One region of the Cryobacterium sp. N21 genome, then DNA from elsewhere that is predicted to be linked to it. Evidence: predicted binding sites of a transcription regulator. Region 1 holds the regulator's gene; the other holds the start of a gene.
What was found. Region 1 encodes LexA, which represses DNA repair genes until DNA is damaged. Its sites were predicted from a motif close to TCGAACANNTGTTCGA; they were not measured.
Positions count from the first base shown of each region.

Region 2: a site for LexA is predicted at 2,723-2,738, ahead of CXY77_RS03980 (HNH endonuclease signature motif containing protein). Genes of this name have one in related genera too.

Region 1 is NZ_PJJQ01000032.1:284,321-288,772, forward strand. Features, by position in the region: gene metE (5-methyltetrahydropteroyltriglutamate--homocysteine S-methyltransferase) at 1-1,787, shown strand, start outside; gene lexA (transcriptional repressor LexA) at 1,842-2,546, opposite strand; gene CXY77_RS10030 (LysM peptidoglycan-binding domain-containing protein) at 2,838-3,266, shown strand; gene CXY77_RS10035 (histidinol-phosphate transaminase) at 3,298-4,392, shown strand; gene hisB (imidazoleglycerol-phosphate dehydratase HisB) at 4,397-4,452, shown strand, end outside.
Region 2 is NZ_PJJQ01000027.1:64,622-69,073, reverse strand. Features, by position in the region: gene CXY77_RS03985 (IclR family transcriptional regulator) at 1-354, opposite strand, end outside; gene CXY77_RS03980 (HNH endonuclease signature motif containing protein) at 559-2,520, opposite strand; gene CXY77_RS03975 (ABC transporter ATP-binding protein) at 3,467-4,452, opposite strand, start outside.

The DNA.
Region 1 (4,452 bases):
AAGCCCCGGCTGGCTTTTCGCCCCTGTCGCGGCTGGACGATCTCCTTCCCGTGTATGCGGCGCTCCTGGCGCGGTTAGCGAATGCCGGAGCCGACTGGGTGCAGCTCGATGAGCCGGGCCTGGTCAGTGAATCCATCGACGTGCCGCGCGCGGAGACGCTGGCGGCCGTCGCATCCGCTTATGGAGTGCTTGGTCGACTGACCGGCCGGCCCGCCCTGTTTGTTGCCGCGCCCTACGGCAGCCTCGACGACGCCCTGCCGGTGCTTGCGGCCACCGCCGTCGAGGCGATCGGGCTGGACCTGGTGCGGGGCACCCTGCCCCGGGCCGTCCTCGGACTGGCCGACAAGACCCTCGTCGCCGGCGTCATTGACGGGCACAACATCTGGCGCGGCGATCTCGCCGGTGCCTTCGAGGCCGCCGAGAGCGTGCGTGCCCTCTCCGCATCGGTCACCGTGTCCACTTCGACGTCACTGCTGCACGTGCCGCACGATGTTGCCGACGAGACATCGCTGCCGGGCTCACTGACCAGATGGCTGGCCTTCGCCGACCAAAAGGTCGGTCAGGTCGCCACCCTCGCGCTCGGACTCACCGCCGGACGTGAGGCCATCGCGGCGCCGCTGGCCGAGGCCGAGGCGGCCCTGGCGGCCAGGCGCAGCGCTCCCGGCGTGCGTGACGGAGCCGTGCGCGGCCGTGCCGCCGCGCTGAGGGAAGCCGACTTCACTCGTGGCGACTACGCCGATCGACTCCTCGCCCAGGAGGCGGCGCTGCACCTTCCGCCACTGCCAACGACCACGATCGGATCCTTCCCACAGACCGCCGACATTCGCCGAGCACGCGCACAGTTCCTCAAGGGAACCCTGGCAGCGGATGCCTACCGCGAGCTGATGCGCGCCGAGATCGGCCGCGTTGTGCAGTTGCAAGAGGAGATCGGACTTGACGTGCTCGTGCACGGCGAACCCGAACGCAATGACATGGTGCAGTACTTCGCCGAGAACCTCGACGGATTCGCCGTGACCGAGAACGGCTGGGTACAGTCCTACGGCAGCCGCTGCACCCGGCCGTCCATTCTGTGGGGTGACGTGTCGCGCCCGGCACCGATCACCGTCGACTGGTCGGTCTACACGCAGAGCCTCACCACCAAGCCGGTCAAGGGCATGCTCACCGGCCCGGTGACGATTCTGGCCTGGTCCTTTGTGCGCGACGACCAGCCGCTGGGCGAGACCGCCCGCCAAGTGGCGCTGGCCCTGCGCGATGAAATCTCCGACCTCGAGGCCGCGGGCATCAAGATCGTTCAGGTCGACGAGCCGGCCCTGCGCGAACTTCTGCCGCTGAAGAAGAAGGATCAGGCCGACTACCTGGACTGGTCGGTCGGGTCTTTCCGGCTCGCCACGGCCGGGGTCGCGGATGCGACCCAGATCCACACCCACCTCTGCTATTCAGAATTCGGTGTTGTCATCGAAGCCATTCGCAACCTCGACGCCGACGTCACGAGCATCGAAGCGGCCCGGTCACGCATGGAAGTTGTGCGGGAAATCGAGGCGGGCGGCTTCGACCACGGCATTGGCGCCGGCATCTACGACATCCACTCGCCGCGCGTACCGAGTGTGGACGAGTTGACCATCCTGCTCGACACCGCCCTGGAATCCATTCCCGAACGCCAAGTGTGGGTGAACCCGGACTGCGGACTGAAAACGCGTGGCTACGACGAGACCGTGCAGTCGCTGCACAACATGCTCGCCGCGACGCGGGTGGTGCGCGAACGCCTCGATGCCACCGTCGGCGTCTAGCGGGGCAGACCGAAAACAGGCCCGATCACCGGTTGGTGGTCGGGCCTTCGTAGATTAAACCGAACGCAGCACCGCGACGACCTTGCCGAGGATGTCCGCAAAGTCGCCGACAATCGGTTCGAAGTTGCTGTTGCGCGGCAGCAGCCAGGTGTGGCCATCGCGCTTTCGCAGAACCTTCACGGTGGCCTCGTTGTCGAGCATGGCCGCGACGATCTCGCCATTCTCCGCGGTCTTCTGCTGGCGAACCACGACCCAGTCGCCGTCGCAGATGGCGGCGTCGATCATGGACTCACCCACGACCTTGAGCATGAACAGCTCGCCCTGCCCAACGAGTTGGCGGGGGAGCGGGAAAATCTCGTCGATCTGTTGGTCGGCCGTGATCGGGATTCCCGCGGCGATACGACCGACGAGGGGCACCATCGCGGCGTCGCCGACCTGAACGCCGGGGTGGAAGCTGTCCTGGTCACCGGTACCGACATCTTCGGGAGCGCGCTGAATCTCGATGAGAACTTCGAGTGCCCGCGGACGATTCGGGTCGCGGCGCAGGTAGCCACTGAGTTCGAGTTGATTGAGCTGATGGGTCACGCTCGACAGTGAGGCGAGCCCGACCGCGTCACCGATCTCACGCATGCTCGGCGGGTACCCGCGCGAACTCACCGAACGCTGAATCACGTCGAGAATAGCGAGCTGCCGCTGGCTCAAACTCTTGCGGCGCCGGGTGCCGCCCTTGTCACGGGTACCGCTGGTGTCCTGTGTCACGATGTGCCCTCCTGGAGTTGGCCCCGCGTGGTCTGAAACCGTGTCACACGGGGATGTCGGTGGTGTCTGGTTGAGTGTAAATCAAGCAATTGGCCTATCGAAAGTTTATCCAGTTCCGAGCCCTGCAACAAACACTTATTCGAGTGTGTTGCGCGAAATTCGGGGTGAGGATCAGAAAAAGCTTGCATGTTCGATTGTTCGAAGTTATATTCGGAACATAGTTTCGTATCCGGCCTTCCCGGCCGAGGGCCGGATACGAGACTCGCAGCCCGCCTACCTTGGAGGTTTGACATGACCACAGCACTTGCACCCACAGCCCGTGAATACGGCGCTTCTCGTACCCCCGGCACCCGTCTGCACCTCACCCGGCGTGGGCGAGTGGTGTTCACGACCCTCGCAGCCGTGCCCCTCGTCATCGGTGCCGTCGCATTCGCCCTCAACGGGGGAGCGGCCGGCGCATCCAATTCCGCCACGGGCATCGACCTCACGTCGTACACGACCGACTCCGGAATCGTGGCGACGCTGGCCTACTCGCCGACCGACGTCGGGTCTGCCCGGTTCATCACAGTCGAACCCGGCCAAACCCTGTGGGACCTCGCCGAAGAGGTCTCGCCGTCCGCCGACCCGCGCGACGTCGTCGCCGACATCAAACGACTGAACGCGCTCACCGTCGAAACGCTCCAGCCCGGTCAGCGACTCGAACTGCCCGCCAACTCGTAAGTAGCAATGCGCGCCAGCACAGGGTCGTAGCATGGAGAGTGTGACCACTCTCGACGATCTTCCGCTCCGCACCAACCTGCAAGGCCTCACCCCGTACGGTGCTCCGCAACTGCACGTTCCGGTGGCCCTGAACGTCAACGAGAACACGCACCCAATTCCCGAAGCAGTGGCCCGCGACATTCTCGCCGGCCTGGCCGAGGCCATCCGCTCGGTGAATCGCTACCCCGACCGCGAGTTCACCGCCCTGCGTGAGGCACTCGCGCAGTATCTTGGCGAGGCACTCACCTCCGACAACATCTGGGCGGCCAACGGCTCCAACGAAGTGCTCCAGCAGGTACTGCAGGCTTTCGGTGGACCTGGGCGCACCCTGCTCGGGTTTGCCCCCACCTATTCGATGTACTCGATCCTCGCGGCCGGAACCGACACCACCTGGATTGCCGGCACGCGCGATGCCGACTACGAGCTGTCGCCGGCCACCGCAGTGAGCCAGATCACTCGCACCAATCCGGACATCATCTTTCTCTGCTCACCGAACAACCCCACCGGCACCCCGCTCTCGCTCGAGACCATCGCCGCCGCCTACGACGCGACCGATGGCATCGTCGTCGTCGACGAGGCCTACGCCGAGTTCGCGCCCGCCGGAACTCCGAGTGCGCTCACCTTGCTGCCAGGCCGGGAGCGACTGTTGGTCTCACGCACAATGAGCAAGGCCTTTGCCTTTGCCGGTGCGCGGGTCGGCTATCTGGCTGCCGATCCGGCGGTAACGGATGCCCTGCGCCTGGTTCGCCTGCCGTACCACCTCTCCACCTTCACCCAGGCCGCCGCAAACGCTGCCCTGGCGCACAGCGCGGAGATGCTCGCCATGGTCGACGATATTCGTGGACAGCGCGATCGGCTCGTGGTCGAGCTGGCCGGTCTGGGCTATGCCCCGCACCGAAGCTGGAGCAACTTCGTATTATTCGGGGGAGTGGCCGACCCGCAGCAGACGTTTGAGGCGCTGCTGGCGGAGGGAATTCTCATTCGTGATGTCGGTATCCCGAACCACTTGCGGGTGACGGCGGGTACCGAGAAGGAGACTTCGCTGTTCCTTGACGCTCTGGCCCGCCTCGGACGACCGATAAACTAGCGCTATGAGCTCACCTGTTGGCATTTCCGCGCCCCGCGTCGCACACCTGCAACGGGAGAC
Region 2 (4,452 bases), on a different contig from region 1:
CCGGTCGATGTAGAGCACCTCGGCGCCGTCGCGAATGGCGAGGTGTACGGTCTCCTGGGTCAAGCCGAACAGGTCCTGCAGGTAGGGCCGGGCCACATCCCGCAGTTTGCGGCCGGCGTGCTGGCCGAGTTCCCAGAGGCGCAGGCCGATTTGGTAGCGGCCCTGGGCATCCCGCTGCACGGCGCCCCAGGTCTCGAGCTCGCCGAGCAGGCGGTGTGCGGTGCTCTGCGGCAGCCCGCTCTCGCGGCTGATCTCCGATAACGACCGAGCGGATGCGCTGTGTTCAAACGCCGCCAGAATGCTCAGCACCCGGCTGGTCACCGACTGCCCGGGGGCGTTCGTGTGGCCGGCCATGGTGCCTCGTTTCAAGTTTTTTGCGCGCTTTCATCGCGCTGGCAGGCTCACTCTAGTCAGCGGCGCTGTGTGGGAGCGAGGGTCGAAGGTCCCCCGTTCGGGGCTTCGGCTAGGCTGCTGGGTCACTGTGGCGGATTGCGGCACGCGCGCCCGTGCCCGTGCCCTGCCAGCGCTGCGTCGGGTGCGCTGCCCGTGCGACGGGCGCTACTTTTCCCAGGTGGGTTTCTCCGCGGGGGTGGCGGCGCGATTCTGGCCGGCGGGGCGCCAGATTTGGGTGGGGTCGAAGGCGAGGGGTCCGCGGATCCACGGGCGGCCGCCGCGCATCTGAATGTCCCAGCCGGATGTTTCGATACTGCTGTGGGCGGCGTTGCAGAGCAGCACGGCGTTATCGATATCGGTGAGGCCGCCCTGGCTCCACGGTGTGACGTGGTGGGCTTGGGTGAAGTGGGGCGGCACGGTGCAGCCAGGGATGACACAACCACCGTCCCGAGCCGCCAGGGCTCGGCGTTGTGTAGCGGTGAAGAATCGATTGCTGCGGCCGAGGTGCAGGATGGTGCCGGTGTGGCCGAACAGCACGGGCTGGTAGCCGCCGGCGCAGATCAACTCATCGACCTGGCCGGGGCTGAGCGCGCCGTCGATGCCGTCGATCCAGCCGGCGCCGCGGCCGTCGAGGAGGTCGGTGATGTTGATGTGCACGAGCACGGTCGGGGCGGCTCCGCCCATCGTCGGGGTGCCCGGGTGTCGGGCGGCGGCTTCAAACACGGCGCGGAGGATGCCGGCCTGCTTCTCACTACGGGAGCGGATGTCGTCGGGCTGCTGCGGACACGGACTGAGCGCAGCGGGACTGAGCGGGTCGGGCGGGTCGGGATTGAGCGGGTCGGGCGGGTCGGAGCCCCGTTCGACTCCTGCCTTGCCCGGCACGCAGGCTTCCCCTGCTCGGCCCGACGTGTTCACCGCGGTGCTGGTTCCCTTCGGTGGTGTGCCGCAGTTGTCGTGCCCATCGTGCTCGGTTTCACGGAACTCGACCCGGGCACACGGTGTCACATCGGGCGCCAGGGTGGCGTCGACGACTCGGGCGGTGTCGGGGGAGGGAGTGTCGGTGGCACCGGGGACCGGGTTCGCCGCTGCGGCGGAGAGATACGTGTCGAAGACGTTGCCGATGATGGCCCGGTCCAGGGTGGTGAACCAGCCGTTGAGGCTGTAGCCGCCGTTGGCCAGGGTGCCGAAGGTGAGCCAGCTGCGCCGCTCGGTCGGGGTCTCGCCGGGCGCCGAACCGTCGGGGGCGAGGCGTGCTTTCCACTGGATGCCCTGCTGCCGCAACAACTCCGGCGAGAACGCGATCCCCGCCCCCGGCAGCCCCTCAGTCTCCGGGGTGATCGCACCGGACCCACTCGCGACGAGGGAGCGTTCGACCCGGTCGAGGTCTGGGGCCAGCACCTCGGAGCGGAGCCCGTCGAGCACCTGAACGATCACCCGCGCCTGCTCCACCCCGAGCGCCCCGCCCTGCAGTGCGTCACCGAGAACAGGATAGGTGGCGGTGAGGGGGCGGCCGAGGAGCATCCGCTGGCCAACTTTCTCACCGAGCGTGGCCCGCTGCCGTACTTCACTGCGGGAGATGCGGGCGAGGGTGCAGACCAGCTCGGCCCCGCTGCGACAGCCCAGCCGCCGCGCCAGTGTCGGCGCCGCCAGCGCTGCCGCACCGCCGGCCACGCTCGAAACCACTGCCGAAGCTGGCGCAGCACTGTCCGGCGTCACGGAATCCGCGCCAGAATTCTCCCCGCCAGCGTTCCCCGCACCAGCAGTCTCGGCACCGGCATTCCGCGCGCTGGCATTCTGGGTGGCGGCGCTCCGATCAACCCCAGCCTGATCAACCCCAGCCTGGGCAACCGCAGCCTGGGCGGCAGCCTGTGCGGCCGCAGCGTCAAAGTACTCGGAGCGGCGCAGTACGTCGGTTGTGGAGAGCACTCGGGCACCGTCGACGACCCGGCCCACGCTCTCCAGTGCGAGCAGCATGCTCAACGACTCTTCATCGCCGAGCAGCCCGAACGACACCCCGTCCAACGCGTCCAGAAGAATGCCCCGTGCCTGTTCGACCGCCTCGATAACGGGGTTCGAACGGGTCTCACTCGGGTTCTCCATGAACATGGGCGCCAGTGCCTCCTTCACGGCAATTCTACCGCAAATCGAACACAAAAGCGAGTAAAACTCAGAAGCACATCGCGGACACACTTCACGAAAACATCCCCGTCGTCCCTTGCAGCGGCGCAGTAGCTAGTGAGTGCGCCGCTGACTACTCGTCACGAATCCTCGTAGCCTCGTAGCCTCGTAGCCTCGTAGTCTCGTAGCCTCGTGACGCCCTTACGTAATTTCGAAGAAATAATCGATTTCCAGTCCTAAAAGCGCGAGATCAGCAAACGACGGCGCGATACGTGCTCGGGTTACGCCAGCGGATAGGCGAGGGCGCTCTGGCGCACACCGGGGTTCCGTCGGCGGGAACGGATGCTACGCCCACGTCGCTCAAATTTGGCGTGCGCATCCAGCCCGCCGGCCATGGAGCCTCGTTTCGAGTTTTTTCCCGCCGCTTCGGGTGCGAGCAAGCTCACTCTAGTGAGCGGAGGCAGGGCGGCGGGAGGGTCGAAATGCATCGACCACGCCTAATGTGTCGATACCCATTTGCCTCGTCTGTAGTTTAAGGAGTCTGAGTCAAAAGACGAAGTTTCTCGGTACGGGTGCCGTTGCATTCCTTGCACGGTCATTGCTAGGTTGCACGCCCACAGGAGCCGTGGACCAAACCGCTGCCAGTGAGCTGGTCGGCGAAGCCGGTGCGGCGGGAGTCTGCCAGATTGACGGTGGCTCTACTTGGCGCGGTCAATTCATCGCACCGTTCTCTACTACCGGACCCATGACCTCCTTTTCCTCGACCACACTGCTGACGATGCCGAGTGGGGGCGGAGACATGACGGTGTCTTGCGCCGGAAATACTGCGACCCAGGTACTTCAGGTCGCCATATCGGCGCTCCGATTTGATTCAATCGTGTCGACCCTTTATTTCCCGGCCGCCTGACCCTGGGTCTACCAGCCGCCTCCGCAGGCCGGTTCTTTGCACAGTGAGCTACGCGAGCGGGTAGGCGAGGGCGTTCTGGCGCACGCCCAGGGTGACCCGGTCGCCGACGCGCGGCAGGTCGGGGGCAGCGACGCGGGCGCGCACGACGAGGCCGCCCGGGAGGGTGAAACTCACCAGGGCGTCGTGGCCGGCGTACGCGATGGCTGTGGTGACGGCATCCGTTTTCGAGTCGGCTGCGGGCTCGGCGAGGGTCAACCATTCGGGGCGAAGCAGCACGCGTACGCTCGGTCCGTCGGCGGGAGCGGATGCTGCGCCCACGTCGCTCGGTGCGCCCATCCAGTCCGCCGGGAGCGAGCCGAGCGCGCAGTCGACGCGGCCACCCCGCCAGATGCCGTCGAGCTCGACGGTGTCGCCGACGAACCCGGCGACCCAGGGGTCGACCGGGCGTTCGTAGACATCCGCTGGGGTGCCGAACTGCAAAATCTCGCCGCCGCGCATGACGGCCACGAAGTCGGCGAGCGAGAGCGCCTCTTCCTGGTCGTGGGTCACGAGCAGGCTCGTGTTGTGCTGGGCATGCAGCAGGGCCGCGACCTCGGTGCGCAGGGCCGAACGCAACAGCGGGTCGAGGGCCGCAAACGGTTCGTCGAGCAGCATGAGGTCGGGGCGGGGGGCCAGCGCTCGGGCCAGCGACACGCGTTGGGCCTGACCGCCGGAGAGCTGCGAGGGGGCACGGTCTACCAGGTCGGACAGGCCGACCAGGCTGGCGAGCTCAACGATGCGAGCGGCGCGGCTGTATTGGCGGCTGCGGTCGGGAGTGATCGGCGCCGGCGCGAGGTGGGTGTGCCCCGGTGTACCGGAGGCGGGGCCGCGCCCCGGCGCAGCAGGGACGGAACCCGGCCCGCCGATGAGCGGGCGGACGGGCGACGACGCCGGCCTTGCCCGGTTCGCACGCCCGCGCCGGGTGAAACCGGCGAACAGCCCGGCGACTCCCCCGGGAGCCTCGCCGGGTTCGCAATACAGGTCGTCGCTCTGCT